2 regions of the Caproicibacter sp. BJN0012 genome follow, and region 2 is predicted to be linked to the other one. Evidence: riboswitches for the same ligand, from Rfam matches in the RefSeq annotation. Region 2 holds a riboswitch; the other holds the start of a gene.
The links. A riboswitch is a leader RNA that binds a small molecule or an ion and turns the genes downstream of it on or off. The one in region 2 is predicted to bind cyclic di-GMP.
Positions count from the first base shown of each region.

Region 1 (6,070 bases), 1.3 Mb from region 2:
CGAGCACCTCCGCCACTGTATGTAACAAGGGACAGCCATTTTGACATGGCTGTCCCTCAAATCTATATAAAGCTTGTTCTTCATTTTATCGATTGGACGCTTCTATTCGGCACTGCTTCCCGAAGCGAGGGCGGCAACATAAATGGTTTGCCGGTTAAGCAAACACCATAGGGATTTCACCTCTCCGTGGTTCTCACCGAGCCGCCCCCATTGCGTGATCCCGCTTTCAGGCGGGGCTGTGGCTGGACGGAAGTAGCGTTAGCACTGTCCGTTTCATTGCGAAACAACCCACCACGGGCTGCTTTATAACCGGGCTTTGCCGCTCGTCGCCTTCGATGCCATCGGTTCAACGGATGTCTGTCACCCATCCGCAGGTAGTCTTGGCGCGCCCGTCAATGTCGCTGCCGCTCATCACGGCCGGACAGATCATGTATTTATGCTGCCGGATATGAAATTTTCAAAGAGCAATGAGGGAAGAGTAAAACCCCCTCACTTATTTCCACGTTGAGTGAGGGGGTTGAGCGGATAAATTTTTATTTTCCCATAAGTTTTTTTAATTCCGCCAGGATTTTTACCTTTCTATCGTGAATTGTCCGCTGCGCGATCCCGGTTTCTCTGGATAGCTGGCGCTCGCTCTTATCCATAAAAAAGAGAGCGGTGATCAACTCCTGTTCTTCCGGGGCGAGATGTTTGAGGCAGGCCAGCATTTTCCCGATCAGCACCGTCTTGATCGCGGCATCCTCAACACTTTCAATCTCGGTGACAAACTGTCTGTTTTCCTCCAGAAGCCGCTCGTAGGAGTCCTCCCGGCTTGGAATGTATGTAACGGTCCCACTGCCATAATCAATCCTGCACCGTTCGACTTTGATGTCGTACTGCTGGTATTCCATCAGGCGGTCGCTTTTCTCCAGAACCTCGATAATTTCTTTGCTTACATCGGGATATTTATCCCGGTAATTTGTTTTTCTCCGATACTTTGCCATAAGCTTGTCCTCCATTTCGTGATTGTTGAAATCCGGAAATGAAGAACAAGCGGAGGGGATCGGCAATGTCGATTCGACACGCTTCTACAAAAAGAAAAGAGCTTAAAATCGAAACTGTTCTTTAGCGGTCGAGGCGGGGCTTTTGTTGTCGAAAATAAAAAATCAGCACTTTGCCCGGGACGGCAAAGTGCTGATTTTTGAATATATTCAGTTAATGGAGGCGAGTGTGTACGGGATTCGCCGTCTTTATTTCAACCTCCGGAAAAGGAAGAAGTAAAGAATACTCATGGGTTCCCCTTTCACCAAGGGACATAGCAGAGCCATGAATGATCTTTGTTCAAATTATCCGTCAGAAGCTATAAAAACAATGAAAGCCTGCCCGTAAAAAGGGCAAGCTTTCAAGTGCGACTTCCGGCAGCCAGGCTGTCATAGCGCGCTTTTACGCACTTTAGACCCTATGGCTTTGCGTCCCCATCGTTAAATGGGTTTGCCCTTGGTTTGACTATTTTGTTGTTTTAACATCTTTCGGCTTGTGCTTCCGTATGATAGGCGCACGTGATTTGCAGGGAATGGGGGGATTCCATATTACTGTTTCCATCAACAGCAGCATGACTGATCGTCCTGAATGGTCAGCTCGCCATTTTCAGCTGCAAGTGTCACAGCCTCTGTCCTTGTTTGAGTCTGGTCATCCATCATAACAGGGACCCCGTCAATGGAGACGGACTTCTCGCCTGCTTGCAATTTGATCAGTTCAAATTGCAAGGATGTGCCGCAGCAGGATTGCTGCTGTGATACTTTTAAACAGTCACAATCATTGGAATCAAATGCCGCCTGAATCAAGGATTTTGCTTCTTCTGTAATTTTCATCTTTCATTTCTCCAGTTCTATCATTTTATGATATCTTTATAATGACACAATCGTCCCATTGGAAAGTGTTAGCTTATATTGTCAGCAGTTTATCTCCTTCGATTTCCTCAGCGCTCCATGCAATTACCGCAAAATTTCCCTTGGAATGTTCATCCACCTTGTTGATCCACTCGATTTCGTTGCTCACCTTCGCAGAAAGTATTTGATTCGTTGTACCGGTCCGGTAGAAGGAGGAATTGATTACCCACCATTTTGCTTCGATGCCGGCACGCTTTAAATCTTCCTCAAGGCGCAGTGCTTCATAGACGGGCGTATCCTCGGCCAAAGTTACAATAATGACCTCGGTTTCATCAGAATTGCGGAGGCGAGGCAGAAGTTTTCTCGCGGATTCCGGGATTTCGCCCTGGGAGCGTTTGATTTCCTGATTGTAGCTTTGGGTGGAATCCAGCAGCAAAAGGGTATGTCCTGTCGGAGCGGTATCGATCACGACGGTCTGGTCTTCCGCTTTCTCTACAACTTCAGCAAAAGCCCGAAATACTGCGATTTCCTGCGTACAGGGAGAACGTAAATCTTCCTCGATATAAGCGATATCATCAGCGGACATGGTTTTCCTCGCTTTGGTAAGCACTTCTTCCTGATATTTTTTCAGTTCGGCTTGTTCATCAATATGGCTCATGGTGATGCCGCTGGCCTCGCTGATTACGGATTTCAGGTGCCCGGCCGGGTCTGTGGTGGTCAGATGAACCTTCCTGCCTCTTTTTGAAAGACCCAGTGCAATCGCAGCCGCAATGGTGGTTTTCCCGACGCCGCCTTTCCCCATGGTAAAGATGACCTTCTTATTCGTGCGATACAGATCGTCAATGACATCTTCCAGATGAGGAATCGATTTAGCCCTGATTTTTTCATCGCGGACCCTATACTGATTCTGGGTCAGAAAAGCCCTGACATTGTCAATTCCGGTAATGTTATAGGCTCGGAGCGGAATCCGGTATGCGACCAGTTTTTTCAAGCGTTGCGGGATACTCAGAAGCGCATCCTGCTGTTTCCGATACAGACTTTCGGAAACGCTGTCATCGTAAGAAGTTAGCACACCATTGATCACCAGTGTTTGATTGTTGATACCAATCTCCGCCAGTTCCCTGGATGCTCGTTCCGCTTCTTTCAAAGGTGCTTCTTCCGGACGCGAAACAAGAATCAGCGTCGTCTGATTCCCGTCGGATAAGGTTTTGACGGCTTTTTTATAAACTTCCTTTTTACTTTCCAATCCCGAAAGCTGGCCTAAACAGGAAGCTCCGTGCGTGCTTTCGCTTATGAAGTTGCTCCACGCAGACGGCAGTTGCAGCATTCGGAGGGTATGCCCGGTCGGGGCGGTATCAAACAAAATGTGGTCATAGCCTTTTCGCACCGTTTCATCCGTGATGAACTTTGAAAACTCATTGAAGGCTGCAATCTCGACCGTGCACGAACCGGAAAGCTGTTCCTCCATATTTTTAATCACCGCATCAGGTAGTTTGCCGTGATAGGGGCCGATGACACTTTCCCTGTATTCTGCTGCTGCCTGTATGGGATCGAGGTTGGAAACAACCAGATTGGGGACTTCCTTAATCGCTACCCCTTTGTTCGTAAGCTCCGTATGGAAAACGTCCTGTAAATTCGAGGCGGGGTCCGTGCTGATTAAGAGGACCTTTTTTCCGCTATCCGCAAGGGTAACGGCCGTAGCACACGCCGTCGATGTTTTTCCAACTCCACCTTTTCCCGTGTAAAATAAATATTTTGTCAACCTGATCGATTGCGGATTAAAATTCTCCATGATGATAACCTCCAATTTTCGATAAAAAGATAAGGAGCATCCTCGTCCCTTGTGAAAAATTCACATAACTGATTTGGGAAGATATGCTCCTATCATCTTGTTAGAAGTGCTAAATCTCTTTCTCAGCAGAAAGTATGAACCAAATCAGCAGCACTTTCCTCCCGAGCAGCCGCATCCGCCTGACCTTCTCGGAGTAACTTTAACGGCCTTCGGCTTTCCGCCGAACAGAGTTTCCGGAACGCCGAGCAGGTTGGCAAATTCTTCATTGGTCGGATACCGGCCTGCAATCACGATTTCTCCATCCAAAACAGTGACGGGCAGCCCTTCAACGCCCTTTGTGTTGATAAAGTGGTTGACTGTCTTATCGTTTACAAACTGCTGCGGAGCGTTGGACAAATTGAACCGTTCAACATTGATCCCGTTTTTTTTGAGTGTATTCAGGGCAGTCGAAATCCTGAGAAGCTCGGAGTCGACTCCAACTCCGCAAAGGCCGGTTGAGCAGCACATGGCAGGTTCAAAGATTTGCATTTTTTTCATATAAGACATCTCCTAAAATAAAATTAGTTGTTAACGGCAGGTTTAGAATGCCAGCCTTTGTAATACCAGTCTTTGGTTTTCGTAATGATTCTGACAAGCATCAGCATCACAGGGACTTCCGTAAGGACGCCGACAGTGCAGGCCAGCACGACCGGCGAGTTTGGGCCGAACAGCGAGATTGCTACCGCGACTGAAAGTTCAAAGAAGTCGGAAGCGGCAATCAGGGATGCCGGCGCCGCTATATTGTGCGGCTGTTTTGTCCATTTGCACAGCAAATAGGTAAACGTAGAGGAGATAAGATTCTGGAGGATCAGCGGTACGGCGATCATCAGGACATAAAGCGGTTTTTCCAGAAGGATGTTGCCTTGAAATGAGAAAATAATGATCAAAGTCAGCAACAAGCCCAGCGTCGTTACATTGTCAAACTTGGAAACAAATTTTTCATTGAAAGCCGTTTCTCCCATTTTTTTGATCATCGTAACTCGTGTAACAGCACCCCCGACCAAAGGGACTACAACAAAGAGCACGACTGAGAAAATAAGGGTATCCCAAGGGATCTGAACGTTGTTCACGCCGAGCAGGAAGGAAACCAGCGGTACAAACAGAACAAGAATCAGCAGATCATTGACCGAAACCTGTACAAGGGTGTGCGCTGGATCGCCTTTGGCGAGATTGCTCCAGACAAACACCATCGCGGTGCAGGGAGCCGTCCCCAACAGGACCGCGCCTGTAACAAAATTTTGTGCCAGGTCGGCGGGGATAAAGGCGCTGAATACTATTTTAAGAAAGAGAGTTGCCAGCCCCAGCATCAGGAATGGTTTGATCACCCAACTGCTCCCGCTCGATATGAGGATACCGAGGGGATGCTTTCCCACGTTTTTAATGGATTGGAAATTGATCTTCAGCATCATGGGATAAATCATGATCCAGATCAGAATCGCGATCGGAATATTCTGCTGCGCGTACTGAAGTTTTTCCAGAAATGCAGGAATTACCGGCAGAAATTTACTGATCAGAATGCCTGCCGCCATACAGAGAAGCACCCAAACCGTCAGATACTTCTCAAAGAAACCAATGCCTTGTGTTTTTTCATCACTCATTATAATCGCCCCTAAATATCATACTAAAAAACTTGAATTGCAATCTCAATGTTTCTGTTGTGGAGAAATCGTGTCACATAACTTTTGACCGCTGCACTTTTGATACTCTGCCAGATCAATTTTGTAAGTTGGAAGTTCCCTCAAGTGATACTGGAGATACTCCCAAAGCTCAGCATTATCGCGCTTGAAGCAGTTATTGATCCGATAATAAGTCCATTGTGCTTTTTTGAAGCTGTCAAGAATTCCGCAATTTTTTAAGGCGGTCAGATGACGTGAAGCATTGGACTGTGTCATTTTTAAGGATGCTTCAATTTCACACACGCACATCTCCCGTTCAAGCAGCAAAGAAAGAATCCGCAGTCGGCTTTCCTCCGACAGGGCTTTGAAAAATTCAACCATTTACAACTCCCTTCCTATGAGCTTTATATGTTTCTTTTGGCTGGATCGTAGCCAAATCCGGACATTGTCCTTATAAAATACCGTTCATTTTATTTATACTGTAGGAAATATCATCCCTATTTGAAACGCCGTTCATGTCATTAACACTTAAGGAAATATCATCCTTATTTGTAATTCCGTTCATGTTAATAATACTGAAAGAAATATCATCTCTGTATGAAACACCATTGAAGTTGTTAATACTCAAATCGTTTTTCATACCAAAATCCTCCTCCTTTCAGTTAAATAGGATTTACCTTTAAAGCTTTTATACTTAGATGCTCATATACGCATACTATATGTTCTCGTTGACTATTTGTTACAAGAACATAATA
Region 1 is NZ_CP142518.1:3,222,780-3,228,849, reverse strand. It holds gene VA597_RS15880 (sigma-70 family RNA polymerase sigma factor) at 534-983, opposite strand; cyclic di-GMP riboswitch class I at 1,394-1,485, opposite strand; gene VA597_RS15875 (hypothetical protein) at 1,581-1,850, opposite strand; gene arsA (arsenical pump-driving ATPase) at 1,924-3,660, opposite strand; gene arsD (arsenite efflux transporter metallochaperone ArsD) at 3,805-4,197, opposite strand; gene arsB (ACR3 family arsenite efflux transporter) at 4,221-5,297, opposite strand; gene VA597_RS15855 (ArsR/SmtB family transcription factor) at 5,343-5,696, opposite strand; gene VA597_RS15850 (hypothetical protein) at 5,767-5,955, opposite strand.
Region 1: another riboswitch for cyclic di-GMP. It lies ahead of VA597_RS15880 (sigma-70 family RNA polymerase sigma factor); the one in region 2 lies ahead of VA597_RS04470 (sigma-70 family RNA polymerase sigma factor).

Region 2 (6,070 bases):
GGCTGAAACATTTTTTTCGTTCTCCATGGCGCCTGTTAATCACTACTATTCTTTTTATTCTCCTAATGCTGCTGGCCAGTCAATATGGGAAGGCTCTCATTAGTGTGGAAGGCTTCTTTCTCTGGACATTCGATGTTATTGGCCCTTGGGAGCAAGTGAACATAATGTCCGTCTTACTTTTCACTGTTTCGAATCTGCTTATTTTCTTTTCAACCGGGAATTTATTTTTGGAAGATATGAAAGTTAGCTATGTGTATATCTTCCCGCGCATTGGAACAAAGCGCACATGGTTGAGGCAGCAAACATTCGGCCTGCTGTTGTGGATCGCTTTCTTTTGGATAGTAATATTTCTGCTTGCGTTTTGTTTTGCCGGAGCGGCTGGCCTAGAGGCGCAAGGCAGTGCTCTGTTTTATGTGGAGCAATACCTGTGCACAATGCTTTCCTCGTTCCTCCTATCATTCCTGCAGAATCTTTTATCTCTGCATACGGGCAGTTCTCAGGCGTTTATTATTACAGCATGCATTTTTGTTGGTTCCCTATTTGTGGGCATGTTCACTTATCAAACAGCTTTATGGAATGGATGGTTGTTTGCCCTATTGCCTCCGGTCGGGCAAATACTGCATTGGCATCCGGATGCGGCGATTCCGCAGGCGGTGAGGCAAACACTCGCTTCATATGCCCCTGTTCCGGGATTCGCGCTTTGGAAAAGCTTTGTGGTTTTGCTGATTTACTGGATCCTGTTATACGGCTATCTGTATCTCAAAATCGAAAAAGCCGACCTAATGGACTTAATAAAGGAGGAGAATTGAATGAATGCTATTGAAATCCATGATCTGACGAAAGTGCTCAAGCAACAGAAAGTTTTAATAGACATCAATTTAATATTGGAGCAGGGTGGAGTTTATGGCTTATACGGACAGAATGGGTCAGGGAAATCCATGCTGCTTCGTTCAATTGCTGGCTTGATTTATCCTACTAAGGGAACGGTAACCGTATTAGGGAAGCAACTCGGCAAGGATATCTCCTTTCCTCAGAAGATGGGGTTAGTAATCGAGAACGTAGGATTCTGGCCTTATTATACCGGATTTGAAAATTTAAAGACACTTGCTTCAATTCAAAACAAAATCACAGATGACGATATCCGAGAAAATATTAAGCGTGTTGGACTGAATCCCAATGACAAGCGTACCTACCACAAATACTCACTGGGTATGAAACGACGATTGGGTATCGCACAGGCAGTTATGGAAAAACCTGATCTTATTCTTTTAGATGAACCGACTAATGCGCTGGATGACGACGGGATCGATCTGGTACGGCAAATTGTTCGTGAAGAAAATGAGCGTGGCGCGACAATCATTCTGGCAAGTCATAACAAGGAGGATCTGACGCTTCTATGCAGCCGCTTTTATAAAATGTCAGATGGTCGTCTGAAGGAAGGAGAGGCGCCTAAATGAAAAAACGCTGGTATTGCATCCCTGCCGTCTTAGCTTTAGTCTGTCTGGTTCTGGCGGGAGTTGTCCGTGTTTCTTATCAAAATGCAGGAGAAAGCATTTACAATTACGGGTTTGAAACAGGGAATACATTTGATGTGGTTTTTCAAGAATTTTCTGTAACAGATGTGAATCAAATGCCTGATAAGCTAATAGAGAACTCTGACATTATTATAAGGGCAAAATACAGTGGAAATCGTTTTGTTACTGGGGAAGGGTTTTATTCACCGGTTACAGTTGAAGAGGTTTATAAAGGTGATTCTGAATTCAACGGAAAACAGCTTTATATTCTGGAAGCTGTTGATACGTACACATATACACGTTATGTGAACACCATTAGCAAAGCATACCTGCCTCTACAGAAAAACAGTGAATATGTTCTTTTACTAAAAAAGGTACAATTTGATCCCGAGCGAAAACTGACTGATTTTGAAAACAGTCAGTATTATCCAATTACACAGACAGCAGCGGGTGCATATCGCCTTTCCAACCAAGAACAAACCAAAGTATTCAGTTGGGCCAAAAATCCGGAATCAATGAATTCGCTTGCGGGATACGATATACCTGTTGAGGATAAAAAGCAGTTAGATATTTATTATCAGCTAAAAAGTGGTGTATTGGGGGAGCTTGGAATACCGCTAACATCATCATAGATTCGTTCAGGACCTTCCTTTTTTATCTTAGATAAATTCTCATACTTAAAATTATTAAAAAAATGCAAAGCCCCCTTGAAAAGCGGTAGACTCGGCCAATTTCTTATCTTCTCAATACCTTTGATTTTAATAGATTATTACTGTTGTAAATCGGATTTGCTTACCTTAATACCCATAAAAAGTGAGGGCGCAAAGCTGCGGTCTAAAGGCAGACAGTAACACCGGATTCAAACTTATATTGTGAAGCCAGGAGCTGTTGCTTCCTGGCTTCTGACTTTGTTTAGGGAGTATTGGTAATCATGAAAAATATAAAATCACGAGGGAGGTGTTTTTATTGTTAACGGATAAGGAAATAAAATCAATCTTGGAGCTCTGTCTTAATGACCCACGGAACCCCAAGATTCCTCGGGAATGGCTTTGCAGAGAGCTGGACCGCATCATCCACAATGAAATATACAGAACAGATAATGAAATAGACTGCGATATCATCAACACTTGCATAATGCTTATGAACAGAATTACGCACCGAACGTCTTCTGGAGCATACAGCGAAGAAACAACTGCTACACTGAACAAAATATATGAAAAAGTTAAGGCAAATCAGATCAACAGAAAATAGTAAGAGATTAGATGTTTTCTTTCCATGAAATTATTAACTTAAAAACTGTAAGAAAACAAAGGCTTTAGTTGTTATTATAGTGGAGGGATATCTGCTACGATATGTTAAAAGTGAAAAACAATTATGTTGGCCAACGAGGTGTCGGCATTGGTATTTAATGTTCTGTCGGAGCTGTTCTGCCAGAGCCTGCTGGACCCTCTGCGGAAGTGCTGTAAGCGCACAAGAACTGTACTGTTGGAGGTTGTACTGCCAAAAAAGGCTGGAAAGAGAGGTGTCGTTTTGGTAAGCCAGATAAAACGCAGAATTATAAAAGAAAAGAGAGTCACAAGGGCAAAACCGCTGAAAGGCGGCGACGCAAAGCCGCAGGATCTAAAATGTTGGTTTTACAACATGACGATAGCCTGGCTGCCGGAAGTTACGCGTAAGGCCTGCCCTTTTTATGAGGGCAGGCTTTTGCAATATATGTGACTTTTGACGGATAATTCTGGGGTATCAGATACTTGGTTTTTGCCATGCTCTAAAGGAAAAAGGAGTCCCCTATATGATTACCTGTTTCCAGCTTTTTGGGAGGTTGAAATAAGGAAGAGGCACTTCGTACATACGAAGATTCTCCACCAATTCAATATAAAAAAACAGCACTTTGCCTACTTGGGCAAAGTGCTGTTTTTTTATTGCCGACAAGAAAGTTGTTACTCCGATCGTTAAAGACACATATCGAGCTATGCCTTTCCCATTGCTGTAAAAAATCGTCGAAACCGGCACATTGTCGATCCCCCCCTCCAAATTTTGGATTCCCTAAAAAATTCAGAATTTGGAGGAAAAACATGAAACGATATAATAATGGCATTGGGGAATCCAATGTCTTGCAAAATCAATTTACAGCCTATCTCGTAACAGCAGTACATAGAAAAAAAATACAGTATTTACGGGCTAAATTCAGGCGATTGAGTAATGAAATGCCTTTGGATAACCAGGAAATTCGAGAAGAACTTCAGCCCGAGCAGGATATAACATCTCAATTGCCACTCTTGGAGCAACTTGAAAACAAAGAACTTCATCAGGCGCTTGAACAACTCAAGAAGCGGGACTTCCGAATCTTGATCATGAAGATATCAGATGAGCGTTCCTTTGAGGAGATTGCTGACGAAATTGGAATCGGCTATAAAACTGTAACTTCTATTTACTACAGACTGATTAGAAAACTACGCGACGAATTAGGAGGTAAAAAGGAATGAATTTCAAAGAGTTGCTGCTTCTGGCAAAGGATAATGAAGACTTTGCTATAAAAAAACTGATAGAGATGTACAAGCCCTTACTTCTCAAAGAATCTACCGTGGACGGTGTTTTTGATGAGGATTTGTATCAAGAGCTATGCATGGTTTTTATGCATTGTATTGAAGTAATTAGGATCTAAAGTAAGAGGAAGGGAGCCATGATTTTCGGGGCCTCGGAATGCCAAAGAAGCGCCCGGTTTGCTTAAAGTAAAGCAAACTGGGTCAGGCGTTTCCTCATATATTCTATTGAGTTGTAACACAAGATATTCTGAAAGTCCTGCGACGGTCTGCCTGATTAATTTGGAATGGGATATCAAAACATCTGGAGCTGTACATCTCTTTTCTTCACTAAAAATAGCGATTGTAATACTATTGGTATTATAGAAACACATTTGGTTTCTGTTCAAATATTTCCTCTCCTTTATACTGATACTAATAGTAATATAATAATACAATGGAGGGAGGGAGCTAAATGGACAGGAAAAGCATTGGACGTCGTATACAGGCATATAGAGAAACTGCCGGAATGAGTCAGGAGGAGCTTGCTGAAAAGCTTGGATTAAGCACAATCTATATTTCCACAATTGAGCGAGGTGTTAGGACTCCGAGTTTAGAAGTTTTTGTGGATATCGTAAACGCGCTGAATGTCTCGGCTGATCTTTTATTGGTTGACGTTCTACGGAATGGCTATAAAATAAAGGCATCCAAATTATCCGAGGAGATAGACACCATGACTGCTGAAGACAGGGAACGGGTTTTTAAAGTAATTGAAGCGATGGTAGCAATTGCAAAATAAAAATTCTATAACAAAATACGGAACAAAAAGTCTGCGAATTTTTCCGCAGACTTTTTTGTTTTTGATATTATTATTCTTGCACATTCGACATCTGAATTTTGTATACTGATACTTATAGTATTAGTATAATACATATTTGGCTTAAAGAAAGGAAGTTTAAGATGAGAGCGGTTGGGATTAGAAAACTGGATGGCTTGGGACGCATCGTTCTGCCAAAGGAACTGCGGAGTATCCTTGGCCTTATCGAAGGCACGCCGATGGATGTTCTTTTGGATGACGATGGTAATGTGATTTTGCGAGAATCCACCTGTCATTGTATTCTATGTGGTTCAAACAAAACCATATGGACAGAAAATGGAAAGTCGTTGTGTAGTGCCTGTATTGAGAAAATCAGCAGGAGAAAGGAGAGTTTTCATGTTGACAAAATCGATTAAAGTTGATGAAACGGTTTTGGGAGAAATTCAATATTACGAGATGCCGTTTCCAGATGTATATTTTATGAGCGGTAAGAGAAATGAAGGTTATGTTGTACCGAAAGACTATAATGGTAAAGTCCTGTCGCAAAAGGCATTAGCTTTTGGCGTTGAGTATGGCGACTTACTTTTTTTCCTTGCCGGGGCAGCCATGAACATTGTTGATTACGAGCTCCTTAAATACCGTTTAGTACATAGTTGCAATAATAAGGAAAAGGAGGCATTTCAGGAAAAGCTGTTAGAATTCCGGCAGATGGGACAAATCGATATAAGCGGATATTTTGGTGCTTACCCGCCTCCAAATGAAACGCCGGTGGGGATTGTGGAGGGCTTTATTAAAGTCTGCAACGGAGTATATTTCGCTAAGTCGGATGGAAAATGGCTGCTGGGAATCAGTGATCCGATTGAGATTAGTGAGCTTTCTATCGTTGCACAGCAATTTGGCACCGAGATGAAAGATTATTGGTTTTACGATTCCCATACCAGTGCGATTCCGGTTTTTGAACTGGCAGATTATCATGAAGAGCTACATAAGCTGATTGTTTCCGAACCTGCGTTGCACACGTTCCTCTGCAGAAACTTTCCTGTCTACGTTGCAGATTACAATGCAGATCCTGCTTTAGAAAGAAATCCGATTGTCGCAGAAACAGCAGTATTGACCGAGGCACTGCAACCATTGAATTTTCCGAATGAAACAGCGTGATAAGCAAAAAACGGCAACTCCCAAATGTGGAGCTGCCGTTTTGCTTAGTCAGCCAGTTT
Region 2 is NZ_CP142518.1:922,886-928,955, forward strand. It holds gene VA597_RS04455 (hypothetical protein) at 1-809, shown strand, start outside; gene VA597_RS04460 (ABC transporter ATP-binding protein) at 810-1,457, shown strand; gene VA597_RS04465 (hypothetical protein) at 1,454-2,146, shown strand; cyclic di-GMP riboswitch class I at 3,085-3,178, shown strand; gene VA597_RS04470 (sigma-70 family RNA polymerase sigma factor) at 3,590-4,000, shown strand; gene VA597_RS04475 (helix-turn-helix domain-containing protein) at 3,997-4,179, shown strand; gene VA597_RS04480 (helix-turn-helix domain-containing protein) at 4,512-4,835, shown strand; gene VA597_RS04485 (AbrB/MazE/SpoVT family DNA-binding domain-containing protein) at 4,997-5,269, shown strand; gene VA597_RS04490 (hypothetical protein) at 5,250-6,011, shown strand.